2 regions of the Pseudoalteromonas sp. SG43-7 genome follow, and region 1 is predicted to be linked to the other one. Evidence: riboswitches for the same ligand, from Rfam matches in the RefSeq annotation. Region 1 holds a riboswitch; the other holds the start of a gene.

Region 1 (5,923 bases):
CCATTAAGGCATCAATATAACGGTAGATAGGTGCTTGCAGCATAAAGCCGCCTTCTACTTCACGGGCAAGGCCAAGTCGAATCATGCGTAAGTACACGTCTTTACGTAGGTCTGATCCTGAAAAAATTTCGAGTTGATCAAATAAGTGCTTGTTCATTTGCACTAAAGTTTGCATCAGTTCTAAATCATTCACTTCATCAAATAAGGCACGCATTGGGTCTTTACCTGAGTTTGCATAGTGCTCAATTAAGATATAAATGGTTAAGGCAATCGCGCGGGAAATTTTCCCCATATTGGGTGTACTTTCATCACTGGCAAAGTAATAAAAACCACGGCTGTCATGTTGTAAATCGTGGCCAAGGGCGCTGAATAATGCGCGGTAATGATCAATTTGTTGATCAAGCTCTTGCCACATTACGGTGTCTTGTTCGCTAATGTGATAGCCGGTGACTAATTTTTTATTAATTGCTTGTAGATGACTAAGTTCATCTAAATTTATCTGTGTCATAACGGTTACTCATCCACTGTTGGTGTTTGCTGAGGGTCAACAGGCTTAGAATTAAAAGGGAAAAGAGAAAAATGTTGCCCGGCAATTTTCACGCGCATTTTCTCATCACTTTGATTGATTTCAATATCGGTGTCACTTACCAGCTTTTGATATAAAAACAGCATTTCGTCGGCTTCAAGGTCGGGGTAGCTTTGCTCTAAAAAGGTCAATAATGGTTGTGGCTTTTTACGTTTAGCATTGAAGCGTTTTTTAAAGTTTGCTTTAACATTATTGTAATCTGGAATATTGGGCGTAACAAAAGCAGGTACATCTTGTTGATCAGGAAGTTCGTATTCACTGTGTTCAAACTCAACAAGTGCAGCCATATAAGCGACCATATGGCGCTGTTGCCCCAATGAGAATCGCTGCGTGTCAGAGACAAAATGTGGTTGTACGGCGCTGAGCATATTATCAACGCCATTTTTACGTACTAAACCAAGTACTTTAGCTGCTTGACGAGTGATCATATTATTACGGCGCAACTCTTCACGCAGTGGCATTAGCATATCGGCACTTTTACGCAGGCTTTCGCGACCAACTAAATGCATTTCTAAAATTCGGGTACGTAATCGTTCAAGCATGCGTTTATCTTGATAAGCTTTACCGCTGCGTTCAATATATTCGATTTGCGTGCTGATTTGTGTTTCGATGGTATTAAAACAAGCATGAAAATCGCCACGAATATCAACCATTTCAAGCATTGGTTCAATGTATTCATCAAACGCTTCAATCACCGCTTGATAACGCTTTTGTAATGATTGCACCGCATTATTAGCTTTTGCTTGTTCTACAATATTTAAAATGGCATTTTCGTTGTGGGCAAATAGTTTCATTATTTTACGCACCCGATCATCCATAATGCGGCTAAAACGGCGCATCTCGTCGTAGTCTTCAATACTACCGGCATTGTCTAAACGGTTACCCAAACGGGCTAAATCTTCAACCAGCACGCTAATTTCTTGCGCCAAGCCTAAATGTTCTTCCTGCAATAAAAAAGTGGCAAAATCTGCAATTGCACGGTTAATTTCAAGTTGTGACGATTTAGCCAAGGGAATAATAATATCTTGGTTTAAAAGGCGGTTGGTTTCTTTGTAAATGCGCTCATTTGACCACGTAGGTTGTTTTTGTTTGATCGCATTTTGCACGTCTTTTAGGCTGAAATCAGCCATTTTAAAACGTTTAAATAGCAGCTCTAACATTCCCCAGTGCTCTGTTAGGGTATTTAGCAACTTTTTAGCTGGGATCATAAAACTCCAAAAATCCTAATTTATCTTGTAAAGCCGGCTTGTTAGGCCTCAGCGATTAGTCGTAGAAAAGCAAATTGACAATAGTTTTACACATTCTTTGGTGCTAGACTGCGCGCCGTGTCGTCCTGCGGCTCATAACATACAATTTTTACATTTTTATAAAGGTTGTTCAAACACCATGGTAACTGCAATTATCCTAACCCTGATAACGCTAGCATTCGTGCTCATCGTTATAGAGGATATTATCCATGTAAACAAGGCCAAAACCACGCTTTTCTTTGGTACTTTATGCTGGATTATCTTATTTATCTCGCCGCTTCACGGGCAAAGCCCCGAAAACGTACAACATCAACTTGACCACAATATTTTAGAGATTGCCACACTCTGGTTGTTTTTAATGGCTGCAATGACCTTTGTAGCCTATTTGAACTCCAAAGGTTTTATCCAAAATATTGTGCATAAGATAATGCCCAGTGCTATTAGCGAACGCAAACTGATGTTTTTGATTGGCGGGTTCTCCTTCTTATTTTCGTCGATTTCAGACAATATCACAGCCACATTAATTTCCCTTGCGGTGGTGATGTCGTTAAAACTCGATCCGAAAAAGCTAATTAAATACGCTACGCTTATCATCTTTAGTGTGAACTCGGGCGGAGTGTCGTTAATTACCGGTGATGTTACTACCTTGATGATTTTCCTTGATGACAAAGTTACCATTGGTCACTTGCTATTGTTGGTTGTGCCTGCGTTATTTAGCGTGGCGCTATTGGCCATTATGCTGTCATTTGGGCTCAACGGCCAAGTTGAGTTTACCAAACAAGAGGACCGTCGCATTGAGAAAACAGATATCACTATTGCAGTGATTTTCTTATCAACGATTGTCGGGACATTAACGTTAAGCGTGCTTTATCATGTGCCGCCTTTGTTAACTTTCTTATTTGGTTTGTCGTTGATGTTTTTAGTAGCGCAATTTTTAATGCGCAAAAAAGATGTGAATAAAAAAATCATCGATTATATTCGCGAAATAGAATACGACACCTTGCTGTTCTTCGTTGGCGTATTATTACTTGTAGGCGCCCTGAAAGAAGTCGGTATGCTCAGTAAGTTCACTCACCTTTACGAGTTAATGCCAGCACAATACGCTAATTATTTAATGGGTATATTATCAGCTGCGGTTGACAACGTACCACTAACGGCTGCGTTACTTAAAGCTGAAATAGTGATGAGTCCACAACAATGGTTGTCGTTTACGTATGCAACTGGGGTGGGGGGGTCCATGCTTATTATTGGCTCGGCTGCCGGTATTATCGCTATGAGTAAAGTAAAAGCGCTTACCTTTATGAGTTATTTACGTATGTCGGTGTATTTATTAATCGCTTATACAATTGGTTATATGGGATCGTATTTAGCTGGTAGCTTTATTTAATTGCTTTTATTATTTAAAACAACTTGACAGCTAGACGTCTAAACGATAACTTTCAAAGCCCGCTTAATAGCGGGTTTTGTTATTTAATTGCTAATAATTTAAGTAATTAATCTAACATTCAGAAGAGGTGCGGTACTTAGGTACTTAATGTTAGGCGACGTATGCCTGTAATCATTAAGGAGGGAAGTACTCGCCGAGGAAAGCAACTGGACGTCACAGTGGTTTTTCGGTTTATGGGGCTGAATCCTCAAAACTGTCACCAATTAGGTGGAGAGCTTCTGGCAGTGGACTTTTCTTATCGAGCACCCCCTTGCCAAGTTCTTCTTGTTTTATCGTGGTATGAATGCCACAAAAGGAGACGACATGAATACCCAATTAGCTGCAACTAACTTGCAACAGTCAGCACAAAATCAAAAATCAGACTACGTAGTCGCAAAGTTCGGTGGCACCAGTGTGGCTAACTTTGAAGCGATGAGCCGTTGCAGTGAAATTATTGTAGCCGATAACAACGTACGAGTAGTGGCCGTCAGTGCCAGCGCAGGAGTGACTAATCACCTTGTGACCTTATGTAAAAAAGATTTATCAGCAGATGAGCGCAATGAGAACATTGCTGGCGTTATTGCTATTCAAGAAGCTATTTTAAATGAGCTGTCATTGGATGCTGATTTAGCTCATGGCTTTGATGAAACCATTAAAGCTTTTAAGTCACTTGCCAGTGAGCCACTAAAATCAAAGCAACAACATGATGAGTTATTGAGCTTTGGTGAGCGTTTATCATCCTATTTATTTACTCAGGTACTGCGTTTAAATGGCTTAAATGCGGTGCGTTTTGATGTGCGACAGGTATTAAAAACCGACAGCCAGTTTTCTAAAGCAACCCCAGATGTAGCTGCAACAGCAATGGCCGCAAAAGAGCATTTAATTCCGTTATTAGCTGAACAGGTTATTGTAACTCAAGGCTTTATAGGCAGCGACGCGCATGGTCAAACTACCACACTTGGTCGTGGTGGTTCAGATTACAGTGCGGCATTACTGGCCGAAGCTATAAACGCTAAAAGCGTGCACATTTGGACTGATGTCGTGGGCATTTTTAGCACCGATCCGCGCTTATGTGCTAAGGCTACGCCGATTGTGCGTTTAAGTTTTGATGAAGCGGCCGAAATGGCTACCTTTGGGGCGAAAGTATTACATCCGGCAACTATCTTACCTGCGAGCCGCAGCCATATTAGTGTGTTTGTTGGTTCTAGCCGTGAGCCTGAACGTGGTGGTACCTGGATCGAACGTGAGAAATCACAAATCCCCGGAATTCGTGCTGTCACGCAGCGTAAAAATCAAATATTGTTAACCTTAAAAAGCCCCGAAATGCTTTTGGCTAGTGGTTTTTTAGCTCACGTGTTTACAATTTTAAGTGAGTTTAATATCTCGGTTGATTTGGTAACTACCTCAGAGATAAGTGTTGCAATTACTTTAGATAATGCGCCAAATGCCTCGCGTCCTGAGCTTGATCAAGAATGCCTTGATAAGTTAGCGGAGTTTTGCCACGTGTCGGTTGAGAACAATTTAACCTTAGTGGCATTAATTGGTTCACAAATTCAATTACGTCAGCAAGAAATTAACTTAATGAATGTATTAAGCGATTTTAATATTCGCTTAATTTGTCATGGCGCAAGTAAACATAACCTGTGCTTTTTAGTGGAGCACAGCGAGTCAGACTTTGTTGTGCAAGCGATCCACAGCCGTTTATTAGAAGTTCAAAACGCCGCGTAATTGGGCGGTAGAATTTACCACAGAGCACTGCCAGTCAGTGCTCTTGTCACTTACCACACTGATATCAAACTCATTATATTGACAACTCAGCGCTGTTAAATTTGCTCGCTCAAGTTCAGTAAATACATTGGGGCTGAGTAATTTTGCAATTGGTTGGCTGGTGGCTTTGGCAAGTGCTTCTTTTAAGGTCCATATTCTAAAAAATCGTTCTGCACTTTGCTGATCTTGCGTTATTAAATTTACCTCATCAAGATGATAAAAATGCTTAGCGAGCTTTGCAAATGGGCGCTTCAGGTTTATTTTTTCAATATCAAAACCAAATTCAATTCGTTCTACATTTAATGCAGCACCCACAAAACCATTAGAGTGGGATAAACAACTACGCAATACTGTGTCACGGTCAGTTATATGTAGCAGTAATTTACTGCTTTGCTGGTCAAATTCAGAGCTAATATGGTTATTTGCTAGCTCACGAAATTGTGGCATCGTTCGTTTTACCAAATACTTAAGCAGTAGCCGAGTGGCTAAATATTCTTGCTTGGCTTTGTAACTTTTTCTACGGGTGATAACCGTCAGTTCAAATGGGCTTAATAGTGCGTTTAAATCGAATTCATCGACATTTAACAGCTGGGCGTCAAATAATAAAATAGTATTCGCATTGAACGGCTGCACGCTGTGTTTGGTGATAACGAGTTGCTGTTGAAAAAATAACGCAGGCATAAAATCCACAATTAAAGTGATAAAAGAACAAACATGTTTATATTTTGTGCGGTTGTGCGCTGGTTAATTAAGCCAAGGCAAATTTATTACTCTGTGAGAGTTAAATATGGTTTAATTCACAATAATGAAAAATAATAACAGATTTGTAGATGTATGGCACAATTGCGTGATGGTTTTCAAAGCCGCCTTGGCTTTGTTTTAGCAGCTTCTGGCGCT
Region 2 (5,923 bases), on a different contig from region 1:
CCAAAATGCAGGGCTTGCCAACAATTGGTAAGGCGACCTCAAGGCCGTTAAATATTCATCTAACATGCTGCTTTCACCAGTACTTTCATACTGCTGTATTATGCTTTCAACGATATGATTACGCGGGATCAAGCGTGGGTTGGCTTGGCGCATCAGCTGATAGCTGTGCGTATTTGTTCTGGCTAACCACTTAATAGACCAACCAGCCAAGTCACTCGGAATGGCAGTCTGACCTTGCAATGATTCTGTTAAGGAGTCAAAAGTATTGGTGTAATCAAGCTGATGACTTTTCAGTAAAGTTAATAACTCGGATACTAATTCAGCATCGCCATCTTGATGACCATCAAAGCCCAACTTTTTCGCCCACATCTGTGTAAAGGCTTGATGAAACTGCTCAGCAAAACCATTTATTAATGGGCTTAATAGCTCAACAGCCAGCTCTTCGTCATCGCTAATTAAAGGAATTAAACTTTCAGCTAAACGTGCACAATTCCAATTAGCAATATTAGGTTGATTGCCAAAAGCATAGCGACCTTGGCGATCAATAGAACTAAATACAGTATCAAAATCAAACTGATTCATCATTGCACAAGGGCCATAATCGATGGTCTCACCACTGACGAGCGTATTATCAGTATTCATTACTCCATGAATAAAACCAACGCGCATCCAGCTAACAATCAGGCTAACTTGCTTTTCAATTACCGCACTTAAAAATGCCAAATAACGCGCAGAGCCCGTAGACTTTATCTCAGGATAATGACGCTCAATAGCTAAATCAGCTAAGGCTTTTAAACCAGTAACGTCACCTTGCGCAGCTAAATACTGAAACGAACCGACACGTATATGACTACTAGCAACGCGGGTAACAATGGCTCCTTGTTGTGGTGGTTGACGGTAAACTGTTTCACCACTGGCAACAACTGCCAAACAACGTGTCGTCGGTATGCCAAGCCCATGCATTGCCTCACTCATTATATATTCACGTACCGCAGGACCGATTGCACAACGGCCATCACCTCCACGTGAAAATGGCGTAGCACCAGAACCTTTGAGTTGAATGTCCCAAAGCTGTTGCTGCTGATCAGTGACAGCCCCTAATAAATGTGCTCGCCCATCACCTAAACGCGGTGAAAAATGTCCAAATTGATGCCCTGAGTAACCTAATGCCACAGCAGCAACATCGCTGTTATTAAGATTACCAGAAAAAATTACCGCACGTTCTGATGTGACAACCTCAATATTAAGCTGCCTAGCTAACGTATCGTTCCACAGCAGTAAGTTTGGAGCAATAACAGCACTTGGCTGATCAGCCACAGCAAAATCATCAGCAATCTGGGTGTAACGAGCAACTAATTTCATAGTATTCCTTAAGCTTGGGTTGTTTGTATACCAACGCGATTATCGCCCACGCTGTATGCAACTAACAGACTGAGCTCTTGTAGGCTTAATCCGCTTTGTTGCTGCAATTCATTAAAAAAATGTTGAGCGTTGGCAAGTGACTTTTTAGTTTGTAAACCGCCATCAATTATTTTATGAGCACGGAGATAACTTTCTACATCACGCGATAATAAAAAAGTGTCTTTCCCTAAGGTTCGCAATGCATAAGGGCCGGTGTTACCACCTAAACGCGCCCCATGCTTTTTTAAATACCCCCACAAACCAATAATATCGTCGCTCGGCCAATCTGCAATAAACTGACTAAAACTGCCATGTTCACTTGCCACTTCATGGATCATATACGCATTTTCTGGGATCGTTTGCACTTTTTTAAAGTTACGAACGATTCGCTCATCGGTGGCTTTTTGCTCAAGCATATCTGGCGGCATCATTAATAATTTAGCCACACTAAAATCCCAAAATACTTCCCGAAAACCTGGCCATTTATTGTTGATCACTGACCAATAAAAACCACTTTGAAAAATTTTGCGGGTAAACTCTTCAAGCCATGCATCATCAGGTAAAGCAGTTAATTGCTTTGCATTTTGAGGGGCAACAAGTAAGTGCTGTAACATTACTTCGCTACCTTTTCGCTGTGCCGCTCGTTGATATATATCTTGAAATTTTTCCATTACTCACTACCACTACTTGTTATTACGCTTACTGTAACGCTATTTACGTTGTAAAAAAATGTCAGGAGCACATTGCAGCTAAAAATAAACTTAAAAATATCCAGCCTTGACACCTAGACGGCTAAAATGCTTTAATCTTTTGCATTACCCCTATTAAAGGTGTGAGTTTTAAACGATAAAACTTGCACCATGGGCTAGAAGAGGTGCGTTATTCAGGTAACGTATGTGAGGAGCACACACTCCAGTGATCATACGTGAGGGGAATTAACGCCGAGAAGTAACACTTTTTGTGAAGTTTTACTTCGGGCGACTGGGTTGAATCCCAGCGACTGTCACCAATAACAGCTTGGCTGTTAAAATATTTGGTGGAGAGCTTCTGGTCTTAGCGTAATAAGGCCATAGCGCCCTATTATATTAAGCCCATTCGCTCTTCGAATTATTAGTTCGAACGACGTTAATGTGGCTCCAATCATAAAAGCTTATTAACTCCTCGAATCACTTATAAGTTCGTGAGAGATGATCAATAACTTCAATTTAAATGACTACCCTTTGTGGACGGCACTCGTCACGCCATTTACTGACGCTGGTGAAGTCGACTATGCCACTCTTGATCAGTTAGTTGCACAGCAGCAAGTGGCTGACAATGGTATTTTATTACTTGGTAGCACCGGCGAAGGCCTCGCACTAACACTCAAAGAGCAACAAGCGATTGTTGAACACGTGTGCCAATTAACGCCAACAGTACCGCTGATGGTTGCAGTAGGCGGTATAAATCTAAAGCAACAACTTGCCTGGGTTGAATACTGTAATCAGTTACCCATTCATAGCTATTTACTGGGCACTCCCCTATACGCTAAGCCCGGCGTGGTAGGCCAAACACATTGGTTTGAAAGCTTACTTAATACCAGTAAACATCCTTGCATGCTTTATAACGTACCAGGGCGCAGTGCTGTTGATATTCCATCGGCCGTAATTAGCAACTTGAAAGACCATAAAAACTTGTGGGCACTCAAAGAAGCCAGTGGCGACATTGCTAAATTTGAAGGTTTTAGAAAAGTCGCACCTAATTTAGCTATTTTTAGCGGTGACGATGCACTGATGCCTTACTTTGCCCAGGCTGGCGCAAAAGGTTTAGTCTCTGTGGCTGCTAATGCATGGCCTGTGCAAACCCATGAGTTTGTAAAACGAAGTCTCAGCGGTCAACACCCCAATTTATTTGCCGACTGGTCACAAGCCATTCAAAGCTTGTTTGCTGTCGCAAACCCTATCCCCGTCAAAGTATTGATGCATTTACAAGGGCGAATTAACAGCCCGTACTTACGTCCACCTTTGACGCATCTTGAGTTAACGCAAACTGATTGTATTAACAACGCAAACAACACCATTTTATCTTGGCATTAAATACAGGTTTTTATAATGAGCTGGTTAGAACTACTAAATAATTTAGAATCGGGCGCTGTGCGCGCAGCAACACAAGACGACAACGGCCAATGGCATGCTAACGTTCTGGTAAAACAAGGTATTTTAGAAGCGTTTAAAAATGGCACTAATACCGAATTTCCAGGTGGCTTTGTTGATAAACACAATTTAGCACCACAAGGTTTTGCAGCCGATGCTGGAGTGCGTATGGTACCTGGTGGCTCAAGCGTTCGCCGTGGCGCACACGTTGCTAAGGGCACGATTATTATGCCACCAGCATATGTAAACATTGGTGCCTTTATCGACGAAGGCACTATGGTTGATAGCCACGCGTTAGTGGGGTCGTGTGCGCAAGTAGGTAAAAATGTACATTTAAGCGCTGCAGTACAACTAGGCGGTGTACTTGAACCTATTGGTGCAAGCCCGGTGGTGGTAGAAGACGATGCATTCATCGGTGCAGGTTGCGTGATTGTTGAAGGCGTAGTAGTGAAAAAAGGCGCGGTGCTCGCACCAGGTGTACGCTTATCAGCAACTATTCCAGTTTATGACTGTGTTAATGAGCGCCAGCTGGCTAAAGGCGAGCCTATTCCTGAATACGCGATTGTTATTCCAGGTTCTCGCCCAGCTTCTAATACTTGGGCCCGCGAGCAAGGATTAAGTATGTCGTGTGCATTAATTGTAAAATACCGTGATGAACAAAGTGATGCATCATTGCTGCTTGAAGAGGTTTTACGTTAATGAGCTTTTTGAGCACGCCAGTTAAAACCGCCATTGATGAGCTATCAACTACGCTTGATACACCCTTTTTTATTTACGACCTTGATACATTAAACGCACACTTAACGCGGTTAGTGACGCAAACTGAGGTAAAACTGTGGTATGCCGTAAAAGCTAACCCATTATCTAAAGTCATTCAAAGCTTAGATAACGCGGGTTTTAACTTTGATGTGGCAAGTAAGGGCGAACTTGAGCAAGTACTTGCTCAAGGTATTAACAGCGAGCGCGTGCTCAATACAGGGCCTGCCAAAAGCCCAAAACAAATTAAACACTTTATTGCGCGCGGCGTACGTACCTTTGTTGCCGAAAGCCTTAATCAAGTACGCTGGCTTAACGAGCAAGCAAGCTTACAAAACTGTCAGTTACAGGTATTACTGCGAGTGCAATTACGCTGGCCTGAAGGGGAAAAAAACCCACTTGGTGGCGATAGCCTTACTCCATTTGGTTTAGGTTGCGATGAATGGCAAGCGCTAAATACTAGCGACTACCCAGCGCTTAATTTTGACGGTCTGCATATTTTTCAGTGGGGCAACATGCTTAGCAGCGACAAACTCGCTGAACTTTGGTCACAAATGATTACGCCGTTAACAAAGCTTGCCAACGACTTAGGTATTCACTTAAAAGTACTCGACTTAGGCGGTGGTTTAGGTATTCCTTACACTCTTGATGCACCAACCTTAAGTTGGGATGCGCTCATTGATGCATTAGCTAACATTAAACATGCCGCAGGCGTACAAGAACTCTGGATGGAGCTTGGCCGTTATGCTGTGGGCGAATGCGGTCATTACGCAACGCCTGTCGTTGAGCGAAAACTTAACTATGCCCAACAACAAGTGATCTTAAGCGGCGGTATTAATCATTTATTGCGCCCTGCAGTCACCAGCCAAGATTTCCCAGCACGATTATTACGAGACTCAACTGCTGCATACCAAACTATGAGCTTATATGGGCCATTATGTACAGCACTTGATTGCTTAGGTGAACACCAATTACCTAGTGATTTAAATGAGCAAGACTGGTTGGTGTTTAGCCAATGTGGCGCGTACGGCTTTACCGAAAGTATGCCGTATTTTTTATGTCATGAGCTAGCAGCTGAATACACATTACAAAATGGCGAGCTTAACTGTATTCGCACAGCTGAAGATGCCAGCTACTACTTAAGGTAATTGAGATGAGTACGACTAAAGCTATAAGCCAAGAAAACATAGTAGTTGGTGAAGTTGCCAACGGCCTACCGCTCACAATTCCTGTCTATCGTTTAAAAGGCGATGGCACTGGGCCAAGTGTGTATGTACAAGCTAATATGCACGGTGCAGAAGTACAAGGCAATGCAGTTATTTACCAATTACTTGAGCAGCTTAAGCATCTTGAACTCAAAGGCGATATCACCCTGGTGCCTTACGCGAACCCAATTGGTTGCAATCAAAAATCGGGCGAATTCACCCTTGGTCGTTTTGATCCAATCACCGGCACCAACTGGAACCGCATGTATCACTGCAATAGTAAGCTCGCGAGCCAATTTGCTGAGCAATACAGTGATGCCGATGAGCAAACCTTAAAAAGTGCGTTTAAAGCCGCACTGATTGATGAAGTAGAGCAGCAACTAAGCGGTCCAGCTTATCGCCTAACTACAGGCAAACGCATTGCACTTAACT

The links. Region 1 has a riboswitch for lysine ahead of lysC (lysine-sensitive aspartokinase 3). Riboswitches for the same ligand answer to the same signal wherever they lie in the genome.
Region 2: another riboswitch for lysine. It lies ahead of dapA (4-hydroxy-tetrahydrodipicolinate synthase); the one in region 1 lies ahead of lysC (lysine-sensitive aspartokinase 3).

Annotation. Positions count from the first base shown of each region.
Region 1 covers NZ_JACJEY010000062.1:3,981-9,903, reverse strand. Annotated here, with positions in the region: gene H5200_RS19950 (condensin complex protein MksE) at 1-508, opposite strand, end outside; gene H5200_RS19945 (hypothetical protein) at 514-1,794, opposite strand; gene nhaD (sodium:proton antiporter NhaD) at 1,973-3,220, shown strand; lysine riboswitch at 3,335-3,506, shown strand; gene lysC (lysine-sensitive aspartokinase 3) at 3,584-4,987, shown strand; gene H5200_RS19930 (4'-phosphopantetheinyl transferase superfamily protein) at 4,964-5,707, opposite strand; gene H5200_RS19925 (sodium-dependent transporter) at 5,861-5,923, shown strand, end outside.
Region 2 covers NZ_JACJEY010000012.1:106,993-112,915, reverse strand. Annotated here, with positions in the region: gene H5200_RS07835 (YdiU family protein) at 1-1,362, opposite strand, end outside; gene H5200_RS07830 (DNA-3-methyladenine glycosylase I) at 1,371-2,072, opposite strand; lysine riboswitch at 2,263-2,456, shown strand; gene dapA (4-hydroxy-tetrahydrodipicolinate synthase) at 2,589-3,473, shown strand; gene H5200_RS07820 (2,3,4,5-tetrahydropyridine-2,6-dicarboxylate N-succinyltransferase) at 3,489-4,229, shown strand; gene H5200_RS07815 (PLP-dependent decarboxylase) at 4,229-5,434, shown strand; gene H5200_RS07810 (succinylglutamate desuccinylase/aspartoacylase family protein) at 5,440-5,923, shown strand, end outside.